3 regions of the Bradyrhizobium sp. CCGUVB14 genome follow, and region 3 is predicted to be linked to each of the others. Evidence: predicted binding sites of a transcription regulator. Region 3 holds the regulator's gene; each other region holds the start of a gene.

Region 1 (9,720 bases), 2.1 Mb from region 3:
TTGCCGTACTCGCCGGTCTGCGAGTCGAAGCCGTAGGCGTACTGATCCTTCTCAAGGATCTTGCCGACGATCACCGAGCCGTCTTCACCGGCGTTGATCGCGATCTGGCGAGCCGGCCAGGACAGTGCCTTGCGCACGATCTCGACGCCGGTCTTCTGGTCGTCGTTCTTGGTCCGCAGCCCCTTGAGCGCTTCGGTGGCACGGAGCAGGGCGACGCCTCCGCCCGGGACGATGCCTTCCTCGACAGCCGCGCGGGTCGCATGCATCGCGTCATCAACGCGATCCTTGCGCTCCTTCACCTCGACCTCGGTCGCGCCGCCGACGCGGATCACCGCGACGCCGCCTGCGAGCTTGGCAAGACGCTCCTGGAGCTTCTCACGGTCGTAGTCCGAGGTGGTTTCCTCGATCTGCGCCTTGATCTGGGCCACGCGCGCCTCGATGTCGGCCTTCTTGCCGGCGCCGTTGACGATCGTGGTGTTCTCCTTGTCGATCATCACCTTCTTGGCGCGACCGAGCATGTTGAGCGTGACGTTCTCGAGCTTGATGCCGAGATCTTCCGAGATCGCCTGGCCGCCGGTCAGGATCGCGATGTCCTGCAGCATGGCCTTGCGGCGATCGCCGAAGCCCGGAGCCTTGACGGCCGCAACCTTCAGACCACCGCGCAGACGGTTCACGACCAGGGTCGCGAGCGCTTCGCCTTCGACGTCTTCCGCGACGATGACCAGCGGCTTGCCGCTCTGCACCACGGCCTCGAGCAGCGGCAGCAGCTCGTTCAGCGAGGAGAGCTTCTTCTCGTTGATGAGGATGTAGGCGTCGTCCATCTCAACGCGCATCTTGTCGGCGTTGGTGACGAAGTAGGGCGAGATGTAGCCGCGGTCGAACTGCATGCCCTCGACGACGTCGAGCTCGGTCTCGAGCGACTTGGCTTCCTCGACGGTGATGACACCCTCGTTGCCGACCTTCTTCATGGCGTCGGAGAGGAACTTGCCGATCTCCTGGTCGCCGTTGGCCGAGATGGTGCCGATCTGGGCGATCTCCTCGTTCGAGGTGACCTTCTTGGTATTCTTCTCGAGATCCGCGACGACGGCCTCGACGGCGAGGTCGATCCCGCGCTTGAGGTCCATTGGGTTCATGCCGGCGGCAACCGCCTTGCCGCCTTCACGGACGATTGCAGCCGCGAGCACGGTCGCGGTGGTGGTGCCGTCGCCGGCCGCGTCAGCGGACTTGGAGGCGACTTCGCGCACCATCTGCGCGCCCATGTTCTCGAACTTGTCCTCGAGCTCGATCTCCTTGGCGACGGTGACGCCGTCCTTGGTGATGCGGGGAGCGCCGAACGACTTGTCGAGCACGACGTTGCGGCCCTTCGGACCGAGCGTGACCTTCACGGCGTTGGCAAGGATCTCGACGCCACGCAGCATGCGGTCGCGGGCGTCGACGCCGAATTTCACTTCTTTGGCTGACATATTGGTTTCCCTGAGTTGTCTTGGTCTCGTCTCACCCTTGGCGAGGCGCCCGGCAGGCGCTCCTCAGGGGTGAGCGGTGCGAGCGGTGGATTAGGCGGCCTTAGTGTTGGAAAACACGTGAGTGAGAACGCCCAAGATGTCGCTTTCCTTCATGATCAACAGCTCCTGGCCGTCGATCTTGACCTCGGTGCCCGACCATTTGCCAAACAGCACGCGGTCGCCAACCTTGAGGTCGATCGGGATCAGCTTGCCGCTTTCGTCGCGGCCACCGGGGCCAACGGCGATGATTTCGCCCTGCGAGGGCTTTTCCTTGGCAGTGTCGGGAATGATGATGCCACCAGCAGTCTTCTCTTCTGCATCAATGCGCTTGACCACGACGCGGTCGTGAAGCGGACGGAAATTCATGCAGCTCTCCTAGGTATTTGCGTGAGTTGACGGTTTCCCAGTTGCCAGCAATCGAGGCCCGCGAGTGCCAGCATGGGCGAGCTTGAAATAGGACGGTTTTCCTTAGGAGCAAGAGTTCGGAGTAGAAAAAAGTATGCTACTTCGTTGCCCGATCTGCCAGTTCGCTAACGGTAAGAGGCCGCGACCATCGCTGCCGTGGTCATTAAGATTGGACGGAACCGGACGTGCGCCACTATCTCGATAACCGAGCGGCGATCGAGTCTCTCTCCTTGAGCTGGAAGCTGATTGGCGAACGCGACCATCAGGATACCATGCTTGGAAATCAGCCCGACTAGCTGTCAATAGCCCGTTGCCTGGGCCTCGTCAGCGTCAAGCAGAATCCCGGCATGTGGCGAGCAGCCTCCGAGTTAGATCCAAGATTCGAGCTCATGGTGTTATGTCGTAGCAAGGACCATAAGCAGGATCCCCGCGGCCGCAAGTACAACAGCGATTACGTAGCGCGTTGTGGTTTCCGACAGCCAACGAAGACCGATCGTGGTCCCTATCATCGCCCCTGTGACGGCTCCCAGTGCGTATAGCCATGTCTGCGGTGAAGGCAACTGTCCAGCGTAAATCGCGCCCACCAAGCCAACTGCGGAGTTCACCCATATAAAAGGGGCAGACAAAGCTGCTGTCTCTTTGGGTGAAGCCCAACGCATTGCGATAAGGACAGGCGCGAGAAAAACGCCGCCCCCGACGCCAGTGAGTCCCGAGACGAGGCCGATACCGGCTCCTGTCGTAATTGCGCCCCACAACGGCGTCTCACCATCAGGGATCGCTCTCCTAGATCGCCCAATCAACAAGATCGCAGCCGCGACGAGAAGGGCGACACCGGTGATAGCATCATAGAGATGGGGAGACAGGATTGTGTTTCCTCCAATCAGCGCAGTTGGCACCGAAGCGATTAGAAAGAGCTTCAACCTCTTCCAATCAATAAACCCACCGCGATTGAACAGCCATGTCGAATACGTGGCGGCAACGATGTTGAGCAACAACGCCGTCGGTCGCATCTGAGTTGATGGAAACGATGCAAGGGCCATGAGGGCAAGAAACGCGGTACCACCCGCCTGCCCAACAGTCGCGTAAAGAAGGGAGATGATAGCGAAGAGAATTGTCAGCATTGCAATCGGCAATTCAGCGTTCTGAGCAGCGGTGATAAGAAGCTTCCCTATCCAGATGGATTTACGAATGCGAGGAACGATTGGTTGATTAACGCACCGCTGCATGGCGGTGTCCGGAGTCTACACCGAGCAGTTCAGACCAAAGAGCCCACCAGCGGCATCTTTCTCTTTAAATGTCGGCGAAGATGTGGACAATCACTCAGTCGGGGCGAGATGAGTTTCTCGATCGCCGCGACGAAGCTGCATCCAACGGCTCGCCCTCGCTCATCGATACCGGCCCAACAGCATTCCGGGCCATTGTTGCGGATGCGACAATGTAAGTTGGGTTTCTGTCAAATCGCCGGGACCTCACCGCAATCGCAGCATCGAGCGAGGCGAACGCCCGCGCGGGATGCATGGTCAGACGCTGTATGCGAAGTACAGGTCTTCATTGTAGTCGTATACGTGGGCTTCATCGCCTGCGACATTCACAGAGAAGTAGGATGACGTATCGTGGTCGAAGCCGCCGTAGACACCGGAGCTCTTCGGCTTGAGCATCAAATGCGAACGTTCACCATGGTGGTACAGGTTCGGCAAAGTACCGGTTACGTAGCAATGCCTGCCGTAGTCATAACCACTGACTATTCCTTCTTGTACCGACACACTGATCCTGGAAGATGCGGAGACTTCGTAGTCGTGCACGCGCACAATTGCGCGCCCAAACGTGTGGGCCAACGCAACCGCAGCCGCAGCGGCCCGAACGTGCGCCTTCATATGCCCTCCTCTTGATGGATTTTAGAAGCGGAGCGGCCCGACGCCTCGATGTGATGCGCCGGCCCGCCCCTACATCGCCGGCGAGTTCGGCAATGCTTCCTTGAACGAAGCAAGCAGTGTGCCTAAGCCGGACTGGCGCTACTGCAAGCGGTTCTGCGAGGTCTGCCCTGCCCCAACACTTCGCCGCGAAAGCCATGGACGATATTTCAGTCGCGACCTGGACATACTTATGCGTGGGCTCGACCCGCGATGGCACGTCGGAAACTCCCGCCAGGAAAGCGTAAGAGCAGAGCCACGACGTTGCTCTGCGGCCAAGATCCCAATGAGAATTTTTGTTGAAGCTTACGCTTCTCGAATGCTCAAGCGCTTCGGGGGCGTGAAATATCGATATTTGCCCGTGAGCGTTCTGTTAACGAACTGAAGACCGTGATCGCCATAGAACACATCCTCGCGCGCGTAGCCGTCGGCTATGGCCCCCTGATTGTTGCCTCCGACTGTCTTGCGGTTAGTCGACACCCCATAGCTGGCCGATGGCGAGCCGAACATTTCAAGTATGGCATCGCGCGGTGTGCCCAGTTTCAACCTATCAAACTGTTTGGCAGGAATCATCCCGGTTGCCTTGATGGGCTCAGCTCTCATTCGCGGGAGATCTTCAGATCCGATGGGCCTACGAACCACAACTTTCTCGATGCAGTGCGAATGAATTGGTATGCCAGGATGCGAATCCCACTTAATGTAGTGATCGGACCGTAAGATCTCCCAACCGGCTTCTGTATAGATGGCCTCCAGCTCTCCACGTGCGAACGACTTTTTGTGGCCAGTTGCCAATCCCTCCTTAGGGATAGGATGATCTGGTTGATCGAGCGTGTTGGTGAAGCAATGAAATCCTCCAGGCCGCGTTCGATCGACCAGGGCTGCGACGAGTGGTTTCCAGACGGTCCGTTCCGTGAAATGCAAGACCGAATGCGCAATGAAGACGTCGAGGTAAGGAGGGGGCTGGAAATATTCAACAGCAGCCACACCGCTTGTAACCTTCACGGCAAGATGGTTTGCGAGCCGATTCAGCTTGGAGATAGCGGCTTCAGATATATCGGTCGCGATAACCTGATGACCGAACTGAGCCAAATAGAGAGCGTTGCGCCCCTCGCCGCAGCCAAGCTCGACAACCACACTTTCCGCACGGAGTGCTGGCGCGATCTCGAAGATTTCCGGGCTAGGACCACCCATACATGAAACGTTGTGGTCGGCGTAGCCTGCATCCCACCAAAACGGTGAATGTCTCGCCTCGTCTTCCATACTGCCCTCATACTGCCTGATATTGCTCCTCAAGGGCAATCATCCTGTTGGAATAGAACGTTCGGACCATAATGCTCGAATACTTGAACCCTTTATGAGTAAGTCGATAAACATCTCCATCTGCCGAATTGACGAGGTGCAAAGACTCGAGCGCCTTCAGTTCTTCGCCAAAGTCCACTGCCAGTTCCCGCCCGAATAATTCAGCGTAATCTTTTCTGCTTAAGGCCGACAATGTGAGGCCAAGCAAGACGTAACGACGCACAAGCTCGTCCGGAGGCAGCTTAATTCCGTGCGATGCTATTGCCTCGGGATCGAACGGGCGATCCGAAAAGGCCTTGATAATTCGCGAAGTCGCACTCCGGTCTACGGCATAGTCCGTACTATAGTGATATTGGCCGAAATGGCTTCTGGCGCCAGCTCCCAATCCTAGCAGGGGCGTTCCCTCGAAGTCCGACACCTCCTGCCGATAGGCATGGTCGCCTGTGATCCTGGTGAAACGTGTAAAGGATTCCTGGCGGTAGCTTCTAGCTTCCATCAAAGCAGCGTTCTGATCGTAGACTTCATACTTTTCCGATTCAGAGAAAAACAATTCAGGATTGTTCGTTTTCGACGCAATGATGTTCGTCATCGGACGAACAACAACGGGATAAAGAGAAACTGTCTGCGGCTCATAGTCGAGCACGCGGCCAAGCGAGAAGATCCAGGAGTCGCGGCTTTGGCCACGCAGGCCGTAAATCAGATCAAGGTTGACGTGAGGAAAGCGCTTGATGACGGCTTCGATTGCAGCTTCTGCAAACCTGACCGAATATGGTCTTCCGCAGTTCGCAAGTTCGTCCGACTCCATGCTTTGGATGCCCATGCTCATTCTATTGACGCCAAGCTCCTTCAAGCGATCCAGAAGGTTGTTATTGAAGGAGTCCGGCGCGGCCTCCACCGTAATCTCACATCGCCGGCTTCGTTTTGGAAATGCAACGTCGAGGGCGGCGAAGAGCTCGCCGAACTGATGCTGTGTTAGCAGCGTTGGGGTGCCGCCGCCAAAATAGATACTGACGACTTCTCGATCTCCGAAGTACTCTCCATATCGAGCGATGTGCTCCACCAATCGAGCAACGTAAGCCCCCTGGGTGGCCTGTCTATTGCGCGTTGTAAGAAAGAGCGTGCAATAGGTGCAGCGGTAGCGACAAAACGGAATATGAATATAGATGTTGATTTGCTTTGAGCGACTGGCCTGCTCAACAACATCAGTTATGCGGAGTGGCTGCGGGAGAACCCGATACGATCGCTTCGAAGGATAGCCATAGACATAGGTTGGAAGCTCCTTTTTCTCTATCTTCGTCCGAAGAAATTCCAGACGATCCATGACATAAATCCCTCAGTCGCCGTGCATGACCTGAGCGTTATGGACGCCTAGCCCAACCACTAGGATCGCGCGATCGCTCCTGCCGGCGCGCAGCGAGAGAAATTCAAGAGTTGTGCCAACCTTGCTGGAAGAGCCCAGAGAAAGTTCGTTCTCCATTTTTTCAATGACTTAACCGCGAGCGCTTGCACCGCTCGTTGTCCGAACATCACAGCGTCTTGGAAGCGACGACCCGACAACAGGGGCAGGATACCTCTTGAGAGCGGCAACGATCGTGCAGCGGTCCAGGACCGTTGCAAGATGAATCCGCTTCGACAACGGGTTGTGAACGCCTGATTTGGCGCGGCAATAGGGCGTTACCTGACGAACCCAAGCCGATTTCTGGAAACCAGTTTTCGGGGCGGTTAGCACAAGGGGTAACCGAAATCGTGCGGCGGCCATCAGCTAGCCCGGCCATCGGCGTCGGCACCTCAACCGACCATGATCCGCATCCGGGCCTATTTCCCGGACCTTCAGGTTCTCGGCCATGTCGGTCGGAACGCGGGCCCGCAGCCCACTGTCAATCTCGGCCTTCTTTACCCCGTCATGCAGCGTCTGCGGCGTGCAGCCGATCTTCGCTGCAATCGATGTCACTGCCGTCCAGCGAGACGGGTGCTCGCTGACATGATCCAGAACCATCCGGACCGCTCGGGCCCGGACCTCGGGTGAAAACTTGTTCGTCGTCTTGCTCGTCATGGCTCCATCCTCGCAGGAATTGGAGCCTCCGGCAAACCCCGGGCGGTTCACTGCTCTTTCTATGTAGTGGCGCACTAGCGGCCATGTCGCCCTTCACGTGGCGAGCATAGCGGACACAGAAACCATCAAAGTTCTCGAATCTTAGAAGAACATCGACGTGGACACCAACAAGTTCAACGCATGTCCCGTACGGGGGGTGTATGTGATGCTTGCCGGATTATTGATGTATGTCAGTCCCAAGCTTGAGTATATCCCGGGTGCCAGATGCGCCGTGTATGTTCCAGAAATCGCCGTACTGTCGCGATGCGCCAAATGGCCCTTGGCCAAGGCAGCATCCACTGCGATGTAGCTCCACGCAGTGTTGGTGGCAACAATAGCAATCTGATCGTGCGGCCGGCTATCAAACAGCCCCTTCGCATAAAGACGAAGCTCATAGTACTGACTGACCCGATTTAAGTCAGGCGGCGCGTACATGACGGAAATTCCCGCATAGATGCCACGAGCTGCCAAGCCTTGGGCATCAGCCTGCCATAGCTGCCTGTCCGCGGCGATGTAATAGATGCTATTGCCGCTGGTTCTCGGTTGAGTCGGATGCTGCAAGTCCGAGGAGCTGCTATTGTTGACTCCGGCACCAGCCCGCAACCAAGTCTCGGGCAAGCCTGGACCAGCCTTGTTCTTGTAGCCGGTTTCGTCGAGAAAGAGAACGCCCGCGTTGGTCGTGCTCCAGTTCAAGCCGGTCGGATTTTCAGCGATCTGCGCAGATTGGCCGTCTGGACTGAGTGAACGCTGTATTGAGGCTTTATTGTAGAAGCGATCATCAAAATTGTACTTCAAATTGAGAGCTGGCGTCGGGGCCGCGTTGTTGCTTATGCCTGCTTGGTACAAGATATTCGATGATGCTCCAAACACGTTGACTGCTGCGTTCCCTCCGACCACTGTGCCTACGAACTCATTTATGTTCCTGAGGTAACCGAATTTGAATTCGAGCTTCCCGTCGAAAGCGGTCTGATAGTAAGCAATCGTATTGATCCCTACTCTATCTGGCCCGCCAGGCTTCCATGTCCAATATTGCTGCTCGGCTCCCACAATGATCTGACCATCGGGAATCCCAAAGCGGCTGAGATCGTACGTCGCGATCACGAAGTTTAAGGTATTAAACGTCGGGTTCTGGCCGACATATAGCTGATCGCGGATGGGGCTTCTCGCTGCATTCGGCAATTGATTGACTACGAAGGTATTTACTGTCCCGCCGACATAGCCGATCCCGACCCCTCCCAGTGCAGATCTAACGCCGCCGCAATCCTGATCTATCGTATCGGCCGGCCCGGGAATATTGAGCCACATACCTTTTTCCTGGAGGTGCACGAACTTTGCAAGGGGGCCGGTCTTCTCCTGAGTTCCATTCTTCGCAGGCAGAGCCGCGCCGTCGGATGTTGGCGCAAGTAAAATCGTATTCTGTGCGGGCGCTGCGCTAGTGATGAGGCGCCCGGCTCGTTGCGACCGGCCGCTTCGGGATTTGATAGCCGCCAGCGTCTTCTCTTGAATTCTTTTCGGCGCAATCTCACTCGCAGTGTCGTTTTTGGAGTTAGACTCATTGGCAGTTTGTGCTCCCGCCCCGACCGCACTCGCGGCGAGAGACAGTGCAACAGCAACCCATCTCTGCGCGCTCGCTTCATGAAGCTTCTTCTTCAGCGCGTGAACCGCGCGACAAATCAACTGACGAGCCCGAAGCCACGAGACCTTTAACACGAGAGTGCACGACGAGCGCGCAAGACAGTTTACCCTCGGCTTCCATGAAACGAGAGAGATTGCCGTAGAAGTCGACCCCATAGCTGCAGATGACGAGACAGCAGATTCATCAGGCCGCTTGCGGCCAGACCCATATCGCATCCCGACTTCCTTAACGTGAGCGGCACCACTTTTATTGACGCACGATTGCCATGTGCCCGCCAGTTACATCAATTGCCAAGGTTGGTAGGTGACCGGGAGCAAGGCGCTGCCTATCAATGCGCGTGCTCAATTTCCAACGGCCTGCGCGATCGATTGGATACTCGCTCTTTCCACGGCGTTCCGCGCGCCGAGAGGTGGATGTAACAGCCATTTCAGGACGTTGGCTCGTTTACAGACACTGAGACGCGAAAAGCACGCTCTTGGCGTCGTCGCCACGAAGTCGTCGGATCGTCCGCTGGAAGAGGTTGGCTTTCCCGCTCATAGCGCGCTTCGCAAAGACACGGGATCGACCACCGCGGAAACGCTTGCAGAGCGGCAACGCGGTGTTGTTGACCGCGCAGTAAGTTCGCGGGGATAGACGACACCCTCAGTCTGCTGAATAGCTGTGGATTGGACGGCATTTTTGACTCGCCCAAGACGAACGGCGCGAGCTGACTCTGGTTCAGAAGGGACGGGGCTCGGCAGGTCTCGAGGCCAATACGCAGGAGAAAGCCGATCTCGAGACGCGCAGGAAACCTAAGGGGAGGGCATTCCTTCGAAAGCGCCCCTGTGGCGAAGCGACAAAGCCACGTTCCGCCTCTTGCGGTTCACTCATTTGCAG
Region 2 (9,720 bases), 6.3 Mb from region 3:
CTGGTCGAGAAGGTCGGCCGCATCGATCTCCACGCCGGCAACGGTGAGGGCCTCGATGCTCTCCTGACCCGGCTCGTGCGCCTGAAGGCGCCCGAGAGCGCGTGAAACCGAAGGGCCGCCCACGGGCGGCCCTTCATCCATCCGTCGCATTGATGCGTTGAACGTGTGCCGGCGCCACCGCGACCAACATGATCGAACGCATCGGGATTGCTCGCGCTATCGATTGCGCTAGTCTCTCCACGCGACCTCGTTGGGCAGGCAGGCGATGACCACTCTTGAGAACACCATCCGGCCGCGGGCAAAATCCAGCGAATGGAAGGCGATCGTCATCCTGATCCTGCTCGTCCCCGTGTTGTGGTCGCCGCCGTTCCTGTTTCGCATCTTCCTGTATCAGCCGTTCAACATTCCGTCCGGCTCGATGATGCCGACGCTGGTGGTCGGCGACTACGTCTTCGCCGCCAAATATGCCTATGGCTACGACCGCTATTCGTTTCCCTTCTCGCCGTCATGGATCTCGGGCCGCTTCCTTGCCGCGGAGCCCCGCTACGGCGACATCGTGGTGTTTCGCAACCCGAAGGACATTTCTGTCGACTACGTCAAGCGCGTGGTGGGTCTGCCCGGCGACCGCATCCAGATGCGACAGGGGCAACTCGTCCTCAACGACAAGCCGGTGATTCGTGTCGCGCTGAAGGATTTTGCCGCAGGCGGGGCTGCTTGCGGGTTGGAGGCCGGTGCCAAGATCAAGCGCTGGCGCGAGGTGCTGCCGAACGACGCGAACTACGTCACCTATGACTGCATCGACAACGGCTATTACGACAACACCAATGTCGTCACGGTGCCGCCCGGCCATGTCTTCGTGCTCGGCGATAACCGCGACAACTCCACCGACAGCCGTGCGATGGGTGCAATGGGATTCGTGCCGATGGATAATCTCGTCGGCAAGGTGACGCGGATCTTCTGGTCGCTCGATTCCCGAGGCGAGCTGCGCCCGGATCGGATGGGGAAGGTGGGGTGAGGCGCCGCGTCTCTCGTCTCGTCACGGGCTCGCGCCCAAGCGGGCGCGCCCCGGAATGACGATCCCCACAAACAAAAACCCCGGCATTGCTGCCGGGGTTTCATATTTTTTGGAGCGAGATCCCGGATCTGCGGTGCACCGCTTCGCGCTGCGCCGCGTCCGGGACGACTTCGTCGCTTAGAAGTCCATGCCGCCCATGCCGCCGCCCGGGGGCATCGCCGGACCGGCGCCGCCCTTCTTGGGCAGCTCGGCGACCATGGCTTCCGTGGTGATCAGGAGCGCGGCAACCGAAGCTGCGTTCTGGATTGCGGTACGGACCACCTTGGTCGGGTCGATGATGCCCTTGGTGACGAGGTTGACGTACTCGCCGGTCTGGGAGTCGAAGCCGTAAGCGTAGGTCTTGTTCTCCAGGATCTTGCCGACGATCACCGAGCCGTCTTCACCGGCGTTGATCGCGATCTGGCGAGCGGGAGCCGACAAAGCCTTGCGAACGATCTCGACGCCGGTCTTCTGGTCGTCGTTCTTGGTGCGCAGGCCCTTGAGCTGCTCGGAAGCACGGAGCAGGGCGACGCCGCCGCCCGGGACGATGCCTTCCTCGACAGCCGCGCGGGTCGCATGCATCGCGTCATCAACGCGATCCTTGCGCTCCTTCACCTCGACCTCGGTCGCGCCGCCGACGCGGATCACCGCGACGCCGCCAGCGAGCTTGGCGAGACGCTCCTGGAGCTTCTCACGGTCGTAGTCCGAGGTGGTTTCCTCGATCTGCGCCTTGATCTGGGCCACGCGCGCCTCGATGTCGGCCTTCTTGCCGGCGCCGTTGACGATCGTGGTGTTCTCCTTGTCGATCATCACCTTCTTGGCGCGACCGAGCATGTTGAGCGTGACGTTCTCGAGCTTGATGCCGAGATCTTCCGAGATCGCCTGGCCGCCGGTCAGGATCGCGATGTCCTGCAGCATGGCCTTGCGGCGATCGCCGAAGCCCGGAGCCTTGACGGCCGCAACCTTCAGACCACCGCGCAGACGGTTCACGACCAGGGTCGCGAGCGCTTCGCCTTCGACGTCTTCCGCGACGATGACCAGCGGCTTGCCGCTCTGCACCACGGCCTCGAGCAGCGGCAGCAGCTCGTTCAGCGAGGAGAGCTTCTTCTCGTTGATGAGGATGTAGGCGTCGTCCATCTCAACGCGCATCTTGTCGGCGTTGGTGACGAAGTAGGGCGAGATGTAGCCGCGGTCGAACTGCATGCCCTCGACGACGTCGAGTTCGGTCTCGAGCGACTTGGCTTCCTCGACGGTGATGACACCCTCGTTGCCGACCTTCTTCATGGCGTCGGAGAGGAACTTGCCGATCTCCTGGTCGCCGTTCGCCGAGATGGTGCCGACCTGGGCGATCTCGTCGTTCGAGGTGACCTTCTTGGAGTTCTTCTGCAGGTCCGCAACCACGGCCTCGACCGCGAGGTCGATACCGCGCTTGAGGTCCATCGGGTTCATGCCGGCGGCAACCGACTTGGCGCCTTCCTTCACGATCGCCTGGGCCAGCACGGTGGCGGTGGTGGTGCCGTCGCCGGCCGCGTCAGCGGACTTGGAGGCGACTTCGCGCACCATCTGCGCGCCCATGTTCTCGAACTTGTCCTCGAGCTCGATCTCCTTGGCGACGGTGACGCCGTCCTTGGTGATGCGGGGAGCGCCGAACGACTTGTCGAGCACGACGTTGCGGCCCTTCGGACCGAGCGTGACCTTCACCGCGTTGGCGAGAACGTCGACGCCGCGCAGCATCTTGTCGCGCGCTTCAACCGAGAATTTGACTTCTTTGGCTGCCATCTGGAGTTTTTCCTTGGATAATGAATGACGGGTGGGAGAGAGGGGCTGTTAGGCCGCCTTCTTCTTGGAAGCGGGGACGTCGAGGACGCCCATGATGTCGCTTTCCTTCATGATCAAGAGATCGACGCCGTCGATCTTCACTTCGGTGCCGGACCACTTGCCGAACAGCACGCGGTCGCCGACCTTCAGGTCGATCGGGATCAGCTTGCCAGCCTCGTCGCGGCCACCGGGGCCAACGGCGACGACTTCACCCTGCGAGGGCTTTTCCTTGGCAGTGTCGGGGATGATGATGCCGCCGGCGGTCTTCTCTTCTGCGTCGATACGCTTGACCACGACGCGGTCGTGAAGCGGACGGAATTTCATGCAGCTCTCCTAAGCATTTGCACGAGTTAAGGATTTTTTGGCATTAGCAGTCTGTGCCCGCGAGTGCTAGCACAGGCGAGGCTGAAATAGGACAGGAATTTTGCGGGGGCAAGGGCTTCTAGCAGAAAATTCGGCACTCTGAAGGCCCGCCTGCCAAAATCTCTTTACCATCGTTAACCGAGCTTGGGGACGTGCCGGGGCCGTATTAGCACGGAGCTGTCTCTGCTGCTAAAGCATTGAATTTCAACAGCTTGTTAAACTTTTGGGCTTGAGATGGATTATCAGTTTGCGTCACATTTCTCTCATGTGAGCGCATCTCCACCGGGTGGCTCGTAAGCAGCGTACCGGCAAGCCGCCCCCTGAATGCGCTCCTGCAAAGGAGGTTGGCATGGGATTGCGGGTTGGGGGCGTTTCCGAGGACTTCCGGAAACAGATGCTGGGCTACGGGCTGACGACGGCCCAGATTCTTTACCGGATGCCGGATCACCCGTCGCTGCTCCAGACTTACGTCTGGCAGAACTACGACATGTTTCCGAAATTCCCGGCGCTGACCGACTTCCTCGCGTTCTGGACCGAGAAACTCGACGGCCCGCTGCATTCGGTGACGGTGGCGCATTCCAAGCTGATCAAGCCGGCCGAGCTGCGCGCCGTGGACGGCGTGTTCCGATTGAATTGAGATAGGGCCCAGGTCTCGCGGCGAGCACCGCTCTCGTAGGGTGGGCAAAGGCGCGCTCTGCGCGCGCCGTGCCCCACGATCTCTTTCCGATCACACTCAGAACGTGGGCACGCTCCGCTTTGCCCACCCTACGAGACCTGTTTCCGTGTTAGCCTCTTCCCATAACAACAGGGGAGGCCGGCCCATGGCCAAGACAACAACCAAGAAAACAAAATCTCGCAGTGCAGCCCAGACCGCTGTGAAGAAGCGAAGCGGTGCCAAGGCCGCCGCGCGTTCCTCCGCACGCAAGGCCGTGAAGTCGAAGGCGCGCACGACCACCGCCAAGACTTCAGCGAAAACGTCCGCGACGAAGAAACCCGCCCGCCCAAGGCAGCGCATCGCCATCAGCCATCACCGCGAGGAAGATTTCAAAGCCGACGGCCTGCGCGCCTACGCCAAGTATCGCGACCTCGGCATCGCCGCGGCCAGCCACGGCCTCGCGCAAGCCCACGTGATCCGCCTGCAGGGTCCTTGCGATCCTGCCGAGGTTTCGAAGCTCCACTTCCACGATGTCGACTTCCAGATGGTCTACGTGCTCAAGGGCTGGGTGAAGACCTACATGGACGGGCAGGGCGAGACCCTGATGAAAGAAGGCAGCGCCTGGACCCAGCCGCCGAAGATCAAGCACATGATTTTGGATTACTCCGATGACGTCGAACTGCTGGAAGTGATCCTGCCGGCGGAGTTCAAGACGGTGGAGCTGAAGGCGTAGGCCACTCTCTCCACGTCGTTGCGAGAAGCTCGCGATGACAGCGCGTAGCCTGGATGGAGCGAAGCGAAATCCGCGAAAGTCTCTCCGCGGCGAAGCTGGTCCCGGATTGCGCTGCGCTCCATCCGAGCTATGGCGTCCGCATGAAAGGCTCCAGGCAATCCCTAAAAAGCCCGCGATCCAGGAAACCGGGCCGTTACCAGTCGGAAGGTTCCTGCCGCCCGCAGGGCTTGCGCTAACCCGTCGAAAACATTCCTCGCGTCAACTCAAGGCTGTGAGAACGCGAGAGATGCATTCATGGCGACCACTTTTGGCCGACGCGGCGTTGTAGCGCCAGCTCCAGGTCGATCGTTTCAACCCGCCGCGCCGATCGCCCCGGCGGTCGAGCGCGACGACACTCAGCCCTCGTCCGATGAGGGCTCGCTGTTTCGCGACAACAAGCTTCTGGCCGATATCCCTTTCCTCACCATTGGCCTGATTTTCGTTCTGCTGCTCGTCTATGCGCTGCAACGCAGTCTGGCCATCGACATTGCCAAGGACGGCTCACTCGATGTCCGCTCGCTGATCGCTCAGGGCGCATCCGGCTACGATCTGGTCGTCGGACGAGGGGAATGGTGGCGCATCGGCCTTGCGCCGCTTCTGCATGGCAGCCAGTGGCACCTCGTCGGCAATTGCGTTGCGCTGTTCATCGTCGGCGTCAGGCTGGAGAGCCTCATCGGCCGTGGCTGGTTTTCGCTGATCTTCGTCGCCAGCGCAGTCGCCGGCGAAATCGGCTCGTTGCTGGGCAATGGCCCCGCCGTCGCGGTGGGCGTCGGTGCGTCCGGCGCCATTACCGGGCTCATCGCCGCGCTGTTCGTATCGAGCTTCGATCCGGAGGCGGACGCCGCGCAAACAATCTCGCGACTGAAGACGTCGCTGTTCTTCGGCATTCCCGCGCTGCTGCCGCTGGCCTTCGGTGCCTCAGGCAATGTCAACTACTATGCTCATGCGGGCGGTGCGCTGGCCGGCGCCGCGCTTGCGATCACGCCGTGGCTCGCCTTCTGGTCCTATGACAGCCTGCCGCGGAGCGCCGGCATGACGTTGTTCGCAGGATTGGCGGTGTCCCTGGTCTGCGCCGGCTTTGCCGCCATGCATTATTCATCCTACATGGCCGATGCCTTGCACTACATCCGCGCGTCGGAAGCGCCGACGAATGCTGAAGAGATGGCGAGCCGGTCGCTCGATCTCGTGACCCGCTATCCGAAGGACCCGCGGGCTCATCTGTTCCGCGCGATCGCCTACCTGGAAAAAGCCAGCTTCAACTCCGCCGAGACCGAAGCGCGAACCGCCATGTCGCTCGCCGCCTCGGATGTCGCGGGCGGGCCGGTGCGCTCCGGCGCGCAGAGCCTGATGGCGGTGTTGCTGCTGGCACAGGGACGAACCAGCGAGGCGAAGGCCATGGCGGCCGAGCCGTGCCGCGCCAAGATGGCTGAAGTGCGTCGCATCCTGCAGAAGCAGAAACTGTGCAGCTGAGCGGAATTGCGCCGGTCGCCTACCGCTCGAGATAGCCCAACTCCGCGCCCATGACCTTGCGGGCATATTCGCCGAAGGCATCAATCAACCGGCCGGGTGCGGCATGAGGTGGATGGAGCAGCGCGATCGTCACGGGGACGATAGGGTTGAAGGGGCGCGTGACCAGAGCCGCGCCCGAGCTTTCGTCGTGTGCGGCAATCGGGTTGATGATGCTGACGCCGAGGCCGGCTGCGACCAGGGCACAGACCGATGCGCCCAGATCGGTCTCGGCAACAATGCGGCGTGCAACGCCGGCCTGCGCGAAGATCGCATCGATGCGATCGTAGAGCGGACTCCCCGTGGCGAAGGAGATGAAGGCCTCATCGGCGAAGTCGGCAGGGCGCAGCGTCTTCTTCTGCGCAAGACGATGTGCTTTCGGCATGATTGCGACGCAACGTGTCCTGAGCACCGATTCGACATGGACTCCCGCAACCTCGTCGTAGAGCATGGCCAATCCGATGTCGCAGAGCCCGGAGCTGATCCAGTCGTGCACGGCGCTCGCCGTGCCGGACCGGATCGAGATCATCACATGCGGATAGTCCATCTTGAAACGCGCCGCGATGCGCGTCAGCAGGCCGCCGGCCAGGCGCGGCATCGCCGCAACGCTTAGCCGACCCATGCCGAACGAACGGATGCTGGCTGCGCTGGCCTCCAGTCCGGCGAGGCCAATGAAGGTTTTCTCGACCTCCTGGAAAAAGCGCGATCCGTCCACGGTCGGGCGGAGGCGGCCGCCACTGCGGTCGAACAGCGGGAATTGCGTGATCGCTTCCAGCTGCCCGATCAGGCGGCTGATCTGGGGTTGCGAGGTATGCATGCGCTGAGCTGCCTGCGTCATCGATCCCGTCACGAAGACCGCCCGGAAGGCCTCCACATGCTTCAAGCCCATCCGTCTGGTGGCCATATCAAATCCGTATAGGAGAGTGTGAAACTGGAATTTCATCAGATCGGGCTTTTGGACGATAGTCCAGAGCATGAAGCCGTTCGCGCCGGGCCGTCCTTTCGTTGGCTACCGTGGACGGCATCACGGACATCGGCGGAAGAAGGGGACGAGATGAAAGCGATAACGATCAAGGCGCTCGCCGCGGCGGCCGTCGCTGCTTTTGTTCTTTCCGGCGAGGCCATGGCGCAGGGTGCGGGCAGGCTCGACAAGATCCGTGAGACCGGCTCGATCACGCTGGGGTATCCCGAGACCTCGGTGCCCTTCGCTTATCTCGATGGCAACCAGAAGCCGATCGGCTACACCGTGGAAATCTGTGAACAGGTGGTGCAGGCGATCAAGACGGCCCTCAAGCTCCCCAAGCTCGAGATCCGCTATCAACCCATCACCTCGGCGACGCGCATTCAGCTGCTAGCCAACGGCACGATCGATCTGGAATGCGGCAACACCACCAACAATATCGAGCGGCACAAGCTCGCCGCTTTTTCTCCCACCATCTTCGTTGCGCAGGTGGTCCTCGTCGCGCGCAAGGATGGCGGCGTCGATGTCAATGATCCCGCGTCGTTTCGCGGCAAGGCCATCGCCGCCCAGGCCGGCGGCCAGACCTTCAAGGTGATTACGCTGATCAACGCCAAGAACAATCTCGGCATCTCGGTGGTTCCGGCCAAGGACACCGCCGAGACCTTCCTGATGCTGTCGTCGGGCCGTGCGGCCGGCACCGCCAACGACGACGGTCTCGCTTATGCCACGGTCGCCACATCAAGGACGCCGGATGACTTCGTGATCGGCAGCAAGGGTCTCGAGATGGCGCCTTACGGCATCGTCGAACCCAAGGATGATCCTGCCTTCAAGAAGGTGGTCGACGAAGCCGTGATCGACCTGATGAAGAACGGACAGATTGCGGCGCTCTACGACAAATATTTCAATTCACCGATCCCGCCGTATGGCCTCAACCTGAAATTTCCGATGAGCGCCGCCCTCAAGCGGGCGCTGGCCAACCCAACCGATTCCGGCGACCCGGCAGCCTACGAATGAAGCACCAGGCGCTCTAGAGGTCCCGCAATGGCAGATCAACATGTGACGAACGCGGCGGGCGCCGGGGCGCCGCCCATCGACCTGCGCAGCGATACGGTCACCAAGCCGACCGAGGCTATGTATGCCCGCATGGCCTCGGCGCCGATCGGCGATGACGGGCTGGACGGTGACCCCACGGTACGGGAGTTGGAGGCCGTCGCGGCTGCCGCATTGGGCAAGGAGGCCGGCCTGTTTGTGCCAAGCTGCACCATGGCCAATCTGCTGGCGACGCTGGCGCAGTCGCAGCGCAGCGAACAGATCGTGCTGGAATCGCGAGCCCATATGTACACGTCCGAGCGAGGAGCGGCGACATTCACGGGACAGTTCTACCTCGCTGTTGCCGGTACCGACGGCGCGATGGACCTGAACTTGCTGGAGGACGCCCTACAGAGCGACGGGCACAAGCTCAGGACCGCCCTTGTCGCGATGGAAACCTCGCACAACAATGCAAGTGGCGCCGTGCTGCCGCTGGAGCACATGCAGGCGGTGCACGCCATGGCTTCGGCGCGTGGCGTCCCGGTGCATCTCGACGGTGCGCGGCTCTTCAACGCCGCGGTCGCGCTCGAAACGGCGCCGGCCGAGGTTGCGCGGCATTGCGACACGGTCTCGCTGTGCCTATCGAAGGGCCTGAGCGCGCCGGCTGGTGCCGTGCTCGCAGGGCCGGGCGCGGCGATCGACCGGAGCCGCAGATTTCGCCGCATGCTGGGAGGTACGCAGCGCCAGATCGGCATCCTGGCAGCCGCCGGCCTGGAGGCCGTTCAGGTCATGGGTGCGCGTCTGGTGGAGGACCATCGGCGTGCGCGCGCCCTGAGCGATGCGCTGAACGGGATGCATCCGAGGATCAGCGCGACAATCCCGCAAACGAATATCGTGCAGGTCGATGTCTCTCGCTCCGGGCGCGACAGCGCCGCGTGGTCGGAGGCTCTGGAGGGGATGGGCGTGAAGGCGAGGCCCTGGGGCAAGCAGCGATTGCGCTGCGTGACCCATCGCCATATCGAGGATGCGGATATTGAGCGCGCGGTCACGGCATTTCGCGCCGTGGCTGGAGCTTTGGCTTAGGGCATCCGCTGAAGTGACGGGCTGCGGGCCTGTTGCTAACTCAACACCCCTACGATCGCGCCCATCAAGCACGTCGTCAGCGTGCCCGACACGATCGACTTCAGCCCCAGCGCATTGATCTCGTCGCGCCGCTCCGGCGCCATCACCCCCAGGCCGCCGATCATGATGCCGAGGCTGGCGAAGTTGGCGAAGCCGCACATCGCGTAGAGCATGATCAGGCGCGAGCGCGGATCGAGCGTACCCGGCGGCAGTTTTGAGAAATCGACATAGGCGATCAGCTCGTTGAGCACAGTCTTGGTGCCCATCAGGCTGCCGGCTGTCACCGCCTGATCCCAGGGCAAACCCATCAGCCAGCACACCGGCGCCATCACGAGACCGAGCAGGCGCTGCAATGAGATTGCGGCGCCGCCGATGTTGGGCAGCAGGCCGAGCATGGCGTTGACGAGGTAGACCAGCGCCACCAGCACCAGCAGCATTGC
Region 3 (9,720 bases):
GCGCGCACGCAGGGCACCACGCGCTTCTCGTCCGATGTGCTCACCAATCCCTCCGGCTTCGCCGGCATCGACGGCCTGTTCCGCTTCCGCGCCGACGGCACCAACGAGCGCGGGCTCGCGGTGATGAAGGTGACGACGGGCGGCGGTGTCGCGGTGGCTGGATCGCCGAAGAGCTTTGGTGCGTAGCAGGCTTCGCCTAAAAATCTATCCTGGCTTGGCCACGGCCGGGACCTGCGCCTCGTACCGGCGCCGGTTGCTCCAATAGATGTTTGCGAACAGAGCGGCTTCCTGGCGATAGGGAATATGATCGTCGGTGTCCTCGCCGGCGTGCGCCTCGATCCAGGCCAGGTGCTCCGCAATGGCGCCAGAGCGGTCGCCCTGCAGGGCACGGATCTGGAATTCGTACATGTGCTGCTCGATATCGAGGTAGCGATCGTACCAGCACGTCGACCACTGACGGTTTTGCAGGGCAAAGCGCCTGATCCAGCGCTCTGCCAGGTCCATCTCATGCTCGGGCTTGGAGAACATCACGTCGCGGCGCGCTTCTTGCAGCGTCTCGATCGCGACCGGCTTGTTCTTCCGCCAGAGCGTCTGCATCGAGGTGTCGGAGAGGAAGCGGTCGGCATAGATCGGATGCTCGAACGCAAGCTCCCGCAAATGCGGCAGTTCGAAATAGACGCGAATCTCCGAACAGACGCTCGCCTTCAGTTCGTTGTCTTCCATCTTGCGATGAAAGGCATCGAAGCCGATGCCGGGAAAGTAAGGCATGAAGGCCGAATGAAACATCTCGTGCAGGCGGTATAGATCCTCGATCGCTGGATTGTCGTAGGTCCGGTTCATCGACACGCCCCACCACGAGCAGAAATGAGCGCGTTCGAGCCGGTCATTGGTGGTATCGCAGAACAAGCGCGGCAGGCTCGCGAATTGTTCGACGATGTCATGGATGAAGCCGCGATTGGCGTGCGAATCGCGGATCGGCTCGCATCGCCACAAGCCGTGCACATGGCGGTGGATGTCTTCGGGATCAGTCACCGCGACGAGATTCTTCAAGATGCGCCTCCGGGGATCGGGCCGGCGGTGCCGATCATTTGCGCCATGGCGGGTGTGAGACAAACGCGCAAATGCGCCTGCGCGTTATTCGCGGGTCGCCGTAGGAAGGCGGCGAGCGCGGGGTCCAGAGTGTCAGACCGGGACGCCCGCGCAAGGATCGTGACGTCACTCGGTGTGAGCGCGATGCCGAGCCGGCGGCCGACTTCCGTGGCAGCCTCGCGCTGAACACGCTTATAGCGGCGCGGCAGGTCGTAGACGTCATGACGCTCGATCAGCGCGAGACCGAGCTGCAGCGAGGTGAGGTTCTTGAACCATTGATTGCCGAACAGGGACGGCATGGCCTCGCGACAGAAGATGCCGCCGATGCGGTCGTAATAGACCCCGAACGGCTTTGAGAGGCTGAAGGCAACGGCCTGCACCGCGGGACTGTCCGCGGCAATACGCGATCCGAGCTCTTCGGCAATACTTCCGACATAGGTGACGTCGAGCAGCAGGCGAGGTTTTGAGGCGCCGGCCGATAGCAGGTCGAAGAAAGCGTTTGCCTGCGGCCAGACATCGCCGTCAATCGCAGAGGGTTGGCTGATACAGAACAACGCGGTCGGCGGAAGCAAACGTCCGACCTTTTCCCAATCGGCGCGGTCATGCTCAACGACCGCTATCCCGCATGCCTCGGCATAGGCCTTGTAGCCCTCGTACTCGCCAGAGAAGACGTGGATTTCGGGATTGAATCGCTCGCTGCGCGCGCGGTTGCCATAAGCGGTTATGACATGAAATAGCGCTTCGCTGCCGCCGGCCGTCGGATAGCGCCAGGGAAATCCGGCCGGCGAAAGCGCAACCACCGGGTCAGCCCAGGCCATCCAGCGAGCGAGGAAGGCTTCGTGAAGCGCAAACTGCTTGCCGGTCCAGGCGTCGCGGAATTGCTCGAGATATTGTCGCCGCGCGGCATCCGGTGACGCCGGGCAGTTGCCGAGGATTGCGTGCTTCGCCGCTTCGGTCTCCGGCGTGACGAGGGCGTAGACCGTCTTGCTCGCACCGGCATCCTTCACGCGCCGGTCGAGTTCGGGATCGTGGATCGCAGGGAGAGGGGCTCGCTCGTTCATGGCCGTCCGAATGCGGGGCAGGATGACGCGCGAGCCAATCTAGCATGGCATAAGGTCAGCTGCCGGAAATCCCGGCGGTTCGCTTATCAAAGCCTTTACGCCGCCAGGTCCGCGACCACGGCATCGAGCACCGGGAATCCGCTACTCGTGACGCGCAGCCGGCCCGTTGCATCGACCGTGATCGCGCCTTCCTCGCGCAACAGCGCGATGCGACCGGGGTCCAGCGGGCGACCTGAGAGCGCCGTGTAACGCTCGGGGTCGATGCCCTCGGCGAGGCGCAGCCCCATCAGCAAAAATTCGTCGGCGCGTTCTTCGCTGTTGAGGAGATCGTCGGTGACGACGCCGTGGCCGCTGCTTTCGACGCGCATCAGCCAGGCTTCGGGCCGCTTCTCGGTGGCGGTGGCATGGCGCACGCCGTCGATGTCGAGGCGGCCATGTGCGCCGGGACCGATGCCGGCATATTCCTCGCCGCGCCAGTACACCAGATTGTGCCGGCACTCGGCGCCGCGCCGCGCGTGATTGGAAATCTCGTAAGCCGGCAGACCGAGCTTGTCGCAGGTCTCCTGCGTCACGTCGTAGAGCGCGCGCGCGACGGCTTCGTCCGGCGTCTTCAGCTTGCCGGCCTGGTGCAGGCCGAAGAACGGCGTGCCTTCCTCGATGGTGAGCTGGTAGAGCGACAGATGCTCGGCCGCTTCATCGATGGCGAGACGCAGCTCGTCGGCCCACATCGCCGGCGTCTGGTCCGGGCGGGCGTAGATCAGGTCGAACGAATAGCGATCGAACGAGCGGCGCGCGATCGCGACGGCATCGAGCGCCTCGCGCGCGCTGTGCATGCGGCCGAGGGCCTTCAGCGAGGCATCGTCGAGTGCCTGCACGCCCAGTGAAACGCGATTGACACCGGCTGCGCGATAGCCGGCAAAGCGCGTGGCTTCGACACTGGTCGGGTTTGCCTCGAGCGTCACTTCGACGTCTTTGGCAACGTTCCAATGCTGGCCGATCGCGTCGAGCACGGCGCCGACGGTCGAAGGCTGCATCAGTGACGGCGTGCCGCCGCCGAGGAAGATCGAGGAGACCTCACGGCCGGGCGCGCGCTGTGCGGTGGTTTCGATCTCGCGGGCGAACGCGGAGGCAAAACGCGCCTCGTCGATCGCGGCGTGGCGGACATGGCTGTTGAAGTCGCAATAGGGACACTTCGACAGGCAGAACGGCCAGTGCACGTAAACGCCAAAGGCTTCAGATTCTTGTTTTGACGCGTTTTCCTGGCGCGAACCGGTGTCCACTTCGCTTGAAAACGCTTTAGCGCGGCTCAAGGCAGATCTCCGCCAGTTTCACGAAGGCGCGGGCGCGGTGCGACAGGCCGAGGCGGAGTGGCGGCAGGCCGTGCTTCTCGATGCTTTCCATCTCGCCGAAGGTGCGCGTGTGACCGTCGGGCAAGAACATCGGATCGTAACCGAAGCCGGCGGTACCGCGCGGCGGCCAGACCATTGTGCCGTCGACGCGCGCCTCGACCTCTTCGAGATGACCGTCGGGCCAGGCGACGCAGAGCGCCGAGACGAAATGCGATTTACGTTTGTCGGGCGTGGTGGCGCCGCGCTCCTGCAACAGGCGCTCGATCTGCGCCATGGCCGCCGCGAAATCCTTGGACGGTCCGGCCCAGCGCGCGCTGTAGATGCCGGGCGCGCCGTCGAGCGCATCGACCACGATGCCGGAATCATCGGCGAAGGATGGAAGCCCGGTCGCCTGCGCCGCCGCGATCGCCTTGATCGCGGCATTGCTGCGGAAGTCGTTGCCGGTCTCGTCGGGCTCGGGCAGGCCGAGCTCGCCGGCCGACGCCACCTCGATGCCGTGAGGCGCGAGCAGCTCCCTCATCTCGGCGAGCTTGCCGGGATTGTGGGTCGCGATGACGAGCTTTCCGGTGATTCGGCGGTGCATGGGCCTATTGACTACGCGACAGCCAGTTTCTGCAAGTCCACCAGACGCGCGATGCCTTTTTGCGCCAGGGCGATCAGCGCGAGGAACTCGTCCTGCGTAAACGGCTCGCGTTCCGCGGTGCCCTGCACCTCGATGATGCGGCCGTCGCCGGTCATAACGAAATTGGCGTCGGTTTCGGCTTCGGAATCCTCGGCATAGTCGAGATCCAGCACCGGCTTGCCCTGATAGATGCCGCACGAGATCGCGGCGACGTTGTCGCGCATCACGTTGGCCTTGATCATGTTGCGCGTCTTCATCCAGTTGATGCAGTCGGCGAGCGCGACCCAGGCACCGGTGATCGAGGCGGTGCGGGTGCCACCATCGGCCTGGAGCACGTCGCAATCGACCGTGATCTGGCGCTCACCGAGCGCTTCGAGATCGACGATGGTGCGCAACGAACGCCCGATCAGGCGCTGGATCTCGACGGTGCGGCCGCTCTGCTTGCCGGCGGCCGCTTCGCGGCGGGTGCGTTCGGAGGTCGCGCGCGGCAGCATGCCGTATTCGGCGGTGACCCAGCCGCGGCCCTGACCCTTCAACCAGGGCGGCAGGCGGTCTTCCAGCGTGGCGGTGACCAGCACATGGGTGTCGCCGAACTTCACGAGACAGGAGCCTTCCGCATACTTCACCACGCCACGCTCCAGCGTCACGGGGCGCAATTCGTCGGGCGCACGGCGGCTTGGCCGCATGGGGAATCCTCCAAAACTCTCGGAAAAGGGCTATTCGCGGTGCTTGTAGGTGGGGTGAGGGTGGGCGGCAAGGGGAAAGGACAAGGCTTTTTCACCCCGGGTTTTCCACCCCGCAAACGCCACGCTTGTCAGAACCCTCGGGGATGGACAAATTATGAGCATCTGAGAGGAGTTACCGTCTGTGGCCCATCACGATCCGATCCATCTGATCGCGCCGCGCGCAGGCCTCGCCCAGCTCAACGAGCGTTCACGCGACATCTTTCGTCAAATTGTCGAAAGCTACCTCGCGACCGGCGAGCCGGTGGGCTCGCGCAACATCTCGCGGCTGATCGCGATGCCGCTGTCGCCGGCCTCGGTCCGCAACGTCATGGCCGATCTGGAACATCTCGGCCTCATCTACGCCCCGCACACGTCTGCCGGCCGGCTGCCGACGGAACTCGGCCTGCGCTTCTTCGTCGACGCCTTGATGCAGGTCGGCGATCTCAACGAGGCCGAGCGGCAGTCGATCCAGAGCCAGCTGACCTCCGTCGGTCAGGCCCAATCAGTCGAGGCGGCGCTCGATCAAGCGCTGACGCGGCTGTCGGGTCTCACCCGCACCGCGGCCGTCGTTTTGACGCCGAAATCGAATACGCGGCTGAAGCACATCGAGTTCGTCCGCCTGGAACCCGAAAAGGCGCTGGTCATCCTGGTTGGCGAGGACGGCCAGGTCGAGAACCGCGTGCTGACGCTGCCGCCGGGAGTTCCCTCCTCCGCCATCATCGAAGCCGGCAATTTCCTCAATGCGCGGATTCGCGGCCGGACGCTCGCCGAGGCGCGGCTCGAGCTGGAAACCGCGCTGGGCGAGGCTCGCGCCGAGCTCGATCAATTGACGCAAAAGGTGATCTCGGCCGGGATCGCGAGCTGGTCTGGCGGCGAGAATGAGGACCGCCAGCTCATTGTCCGCGGCCACGCCAATCTGCTGGAGGACCTGCACGCGCTGGAGGATCTCGAGCGCGTTCGCCTGCTGTTCGACGATCTCGAGACCAAGCGCGGCGTCATCGACCTTTTGGGGCGCGCGGAAACCGCCGAGGGCGTTCGGATCTTCATCGGCAGCGAAAACAAGCTGTTTTCGCTTTCCGGGTCCTCCACCATCATCTCGCCCTATCGGGATGCCGCCGGCCGCATCGTCGGCGTTTTGGGCGTGATCGGGCCGACACGGCTGAATTATGCCCGTGTGATCCCGACCGTGGACTACGCCGCCCGCATCGTCAGCCGCCTGCTGGGGGGCTGACCGGCATTTGAGCCGATCACGGGCGCTTGATTTTCAGCGCCCGAAGCACGATATCCGGGCCAGCAAAATCCCGTAAGACCAGTTCGAAAAGAGAGCCGATGACCGATCGAGACCGGCAACCCGAAGACACGACTGCCGCGACCGGCGAGCCCGTGGTGTCGAAACCCTACATCATGCCCGACGACCCCGAGCCGGGTTCGGTGGAATTGCTGCAGAAGGAAGCCGCCGAGGCGCGCGACCGCATGCTGCGGACGCTGGCCGAGATGGAAAATCTGCGCAAGCGCACCGCCAAGGAGGTCGCTGACTCCAAGCTCTACGGCGTCACCGGCTTTGCCCGTGACGTGCTCGACATCGCCGACAACCTTCAGCGCGCGCTCGATGCCGTTCCGGCCGAAGCGCGTGCGGCGGCCGATCCCGGGCTGACCGCGCTGATCGAGGGCGTCGAGCTGACCGAGCGTTCGCTGCTCAACGCGCTGGAAAAGCATGGCGTGAAGAAGTTCGATCCGCAGGGCCAGAAGTTCGATCCGAACTTCCAGCAGGCGATGTACGAGGTGCCGGATGCGTCGGTGCCCGCAGGCACCGTCGTGCAGGTCATGCAGGCCGGCTACACCATCGGCGAGCGCGTGCTGCGCCCCGCGCTGGTCGGCGTCGCCAAGGGTGGCGCCAAGCCCGCGCCGGCTGCGAACAGCAACGAAGCGAACTGAGCGATTTTGAGGAGCGCGCTCGCGCGCGTCTCCTCATCATCAAGGTTTGACAACGTGAGCGCCTTACGCGCTCACCGCGATATCCGCAGACTGAATCCGCTTCACGCCGGCCTTGGCCATGTCGGCCCAGGCTTTCGCGAGCGAGCCCTGATTGTCGATGCCGCGGCAGGCGTCTTCCACGACATAGACCTCGAAGCCCGCCTTGCGTGCATCGAGCGCGGTCCAGGCGACGCAGAAATCGGTGGCGAGACCCGCAACGAAGACGCGCTTGATCTTGCGCGACTTCAGATAGGCGGCAAGGCCAGTCGTTGTCTTGCCGTCGGCCTCGAGGAACGCCGAATAGCTGTCGACGTCCTTGTGAAAACCCTTGCGGATGATGAGCTCGGCCTGCGGGATCGAAAGGTCCTTCGACAACGAGGCACCGTCGGTGCCCTGCACGCAATGGTCGGGCCACAGCACCTGCTTGCCGTAGGGCAGGTCGATGGTCTCGAACGGCTTCTTGCCGGAATGCACCGATGCGAACGAGACGTGGCCGGGCGTGTGCCAGTCCTGCGTCATCACCACGTTCGAAAACGCTTTCGCCATCTTGTTGATGACGGGCACGACCTGCTCGCCTTCCTTCACCGCGAGGCTGCCGCCGGGCAGGAAGCAGTTCTGCACGTCGATCACCAGCAGCGCGGAGGTGTCATCCGGCTTGATCGAGGCTGCTGCGAAAAGTGCGCTTGGTGCGAGGCTCGCGAGCGCCGTGGTTCCCAGCGCCGCCAAGATTTGTCGTCGGTCCAGCATCGTCCACCTCCCCTCAAAGGTTGATCCAATGGAGGGAAGCCTAATTCCGTTCGTGTACGAACAAAAGCCCGAAAATGCAGCCGGCTTTGGCTAGCGGTTGAGCTGCCAGCCCCAACATCGCCGTCGTCCCGGCGAAGGCCGGGACCCATACGCCGCAGCAATAGTTATGCGACGACTCGGAGTTACCAGTTCGCCCAACAACCTCTCCCTGTGGTTATGGGTCCCGGCCTTCGCCGGGACGACACCGAGGGTGCTGGACGAGCCGTGCTAGCCCTTCGGCTGGATGCCGTCGCGCACGGCGCGGAAGCGGGTGAAGGCGTCCGACCATTGGTCGCGCGGCGCGCTGGCGATGATGCGCAGCGAGGTGCCGCCGCCGAAGCGGATCCACTGCACCACCGTCACCGGGGTCTTGTCCTTGCCGCTGACGCCGTCGATCCGGGTCTCAAAGCCCGGCTGGCCGTTGATGCGGATTGGCTCGGACATGGTGACGCGGGACTCGCGTACGCCGGGAATCTGGAGCGCGGCTTCCTGGGCGAAGCGGGCGCGGTCGTCAGCCTGCTGCGGGGTGGCGCCGATCAGGCCGAGGATGATGAAGGGCTTCGATTCATAGCCCGAGGCTTCGTTGCCGTCGGCCAGGATCAGGCTCGAGCCCGGCACCAGCGTGCGGACGTCCTTGAAGCCGGCGAGATCGGTGATCTTGAACGGCATCAGCCCGATCTGCTCGTCAGCCGACACTTCCTTGCGGGTGGTGGCGGTCGCAAACATCTGGCGGACCGCGTCATCGGTGTAGATCTTCGACGCGTTTTCGGGGACCTGCACCGCGACATAGCCGGAGAAGCCGGTGCCCGGCACGATCATCGAATAACGCTTCACCGGCGTCGTGCCGGCCTTGCCGCTCTCGGTGGTGAAATAGGCAAGGCCCGCCGGCGTCTCGATCTTGTCCGGCTTGACGCCATTGTTGCCGGCCGGATTGGCGGTGAAGGCGCTCACGACCTCGCCGTAAGCCGCCGGCGGCAGTTCGGTGACCAGCACCTTGACGCTGCCATCCTCGTTCTCGAAGCCCGGAAAGGTTTTGGCCGTGTTCAATCCGACCAGCGGCACCATGCCGAGGCGCAAGCCGGGCGGGTAGACGGCATCGGCGGCAAGCGCCGGAAGTGCCGTGGCAACGAGCAGGGCGAGCGCGGCGAGGGGGCGGGTCAGCTTCATGGGCACTCTGATTGGTTCACATTGAGGCCGTTCAATGGTCGGCGATTGGGCCGCTTTGTCGCGCGAGGCGGCCCCATGGCGAGGCTGTCCGGCAGGTCGGCCTTGTAGCGGGTTTGGCGCGCCGGTAACAGGGCCGGGGCCGACCACGGCGGCAGGGCCGGCAGATCGCCGAACCTGTTAATATTTCCTCACCCGCAAGGGCGGTTGAGCCCGGATATGATCTTCCAAAACCCAATGTTTTCACGGCCGAAACTTGCGTTCGGTCCTTGCGGGCCCCTCCCCCCCTCCTATATGAGCGTCAACCATCGCAATATCGCGAATGTTTGATCTTAGGGGGTTTCGGTTCGGGTGCCTTCTGGGCCCAGCCAACCTGCCGCAAAAACAAGGATATCAGGACCATGGGAAAGGTCATTGGGATCGACCTCGGCACCACGAATTCGTGCGTCGCCGTAATGGATGGCAAGAACGCCAAAGTCATCGAGAATTCCGAAGGCATGCGCACGACGCCTTCGATCGTCGCCGTGACGGACGACGGTGAGCGCCTCGTCGGCCAGCCTGCCAAGCGCCAGGCCGTAACCAATCCAGAGCGTACGTTCTTCGCAGTGAAGCGCCTCATCGGCCGCCGCTACGACGACCCGATGGTCGAGAAGGACAAGAAGCTCGTTCCGTACAAGATCGTGAAGGCTTCCAACGGCGACGCATGGGTCGAGGCCGACGGCCAGACCTACTCGCCCTCGCAGGTTTCGGCGTTCATCTTGCAGAAGATGAAGGAGACCGCGGAAGCCCATCTCGGCCAGAAGGTCGACCAGGCGGTCATCACTGTTCCCGCCTACTTCAACGACGCCCAGCGTCAGGCCACCAAGGACGCCGGCAAGATCGCGGGCCTTGAAGTGCTGCGCATCATCAACGAGCCGACCGCGGCTGCGCTGGCCTATGGTCTGGACAAG

Evidence for each region. The regulator HrcA, encoded in region 3, represses chaperone genes, less so after heat shock. The targets are predictions, from matches to a motif close to GTTAGCACTCNCNNNNNGNGAGTGCTAAC.
Region 1: a site for HrcA is predicted at 1,912-1,940, ahead of groES (co-chaperone GroES). Genes of this name have one in related genera too.
Region 2: a site for HrcA is predicted at 3,239-3,267, ahead of NLM32_RS30280 (co-chaperone GroES). Genes of this name have one in related genera too.

The regions. Positions count from the first base shown of each region.
Region 1 is NZ_JANADS010000001.1:2,278,602-2,288,321, reverse strand. Features, by position in the region: gene groL (chaperonin GroEL) at 1-1,463, opposite strand, end outside; gene groES (co-chaperone GroES) at 1,554-1,868, opposite strand; partial or broken gene NLM32_RS46325 (efflux RND transporter permease subunit) at 2,051-2,203, opposite strand; gene NLM32_RS10560 (sulfite exporter TauE/SafE family protein) at 2,303-3,133, opposite strand; gene NLM32_RS10555 (hypothetical protein) at 3,428-3,781, opposite strand; gene NLM32_RS10550 (methyltransferase domain-containing protein) at 4,124-5,077, opposite strand; gene NLM32_RS10545 (coproporphyrinogen-III oxidase family protein) at 5,085-6,437, opposite strand; partial or broken gene NLM32_RS10540 (IS3 family transposase) at 6,936-7,169, opposite strand; gene NLM32_RS10535 (carbohydrate porin) at 7,311-8,918, opposite strand.
Region 2 is NZ_JANADS010000001.1:6,439,317-6,449,036, reverse strand. Features, by position in the region: gene NLM32_RS30295 (slipin family protein) at 1-105, shown strand, start outside; gene lepB (signal peptidase I) at 266-1,015, shown strand; gene groL (chaperonin GroEL) at 1,193-2,833, opposite strand; gene NLM32_RS30280 (co-chaperone GroES) at 2,882-3,196, opposite strand; gene NLM32_RS30275 (usg protein) at 3,585-3,872, shown strand; gene NLM32_RS30270 (cupin domain-containing protein) at 4,057-4,623, shown strand; gene NLM32_RS30265 (rhomboid family intramembrane serine protease) at 4,918-6,132, shown strand; gene NLM32_RS30260 (LysR substrate-binding domain-containing protein) at 6,152-7,072, opposite strand; gene NLM32_RS30255 (amino acid ABC transporter substrate-binding protein) at 7,223-8,143, shown strand; gene NLM32_RS30250 (low specificity L-threonine aldolase) at 8,171-9,241, shown strand; gene NLM32_RS30245 (NupC/NupG family nucleoside CNT transporter) at 9,277-9,720, opposite strand, start outside.
Region 3 is NZ_JANADS010000001.1:188,929-198,648, reverse strand. Features, by position in the region: gene NLM32_RS00915 (penicillin-binding protein activator) at 1-186, shown strand, start outside; gene NLM32_RS00910 (hypothetical protein) at 205-1,050, opposite strand; gene NLM32_RS00905 (aminotransferase class I/II-fold pyridoxal phosphate-dependent enzyme) at 1,047-2,150, opposite strand; gene hemW (radical SAM family heme chaperone HemW) at 2,246-3,430, opposite strand; gene rdgB (RdgB/HAM1 family non-canonical purine NTP pyrophosphatase) at 3,447-4,082, opposite strand; gene rph (ribonuclease PH) at 4,094-4,807, opposite strand; gene hrcA (heat-inducible transcriptional repressor HrcA) at 4,989-6,077, shown strand; gene grpE (nucleotide exchange factor GrpE) at 6,176-6,781, shown strand; gene pncA (bifunctional nicotinamidase/pyrazinamidase) at 6,845-7,567, opposite strand; gene NLM32_RS00870 (hypothetical protein) at 7,835-8,773, opposite strand; gene dnaK (molecular chaperone DnaK) at 9,172-9,720, shown strand, end outside.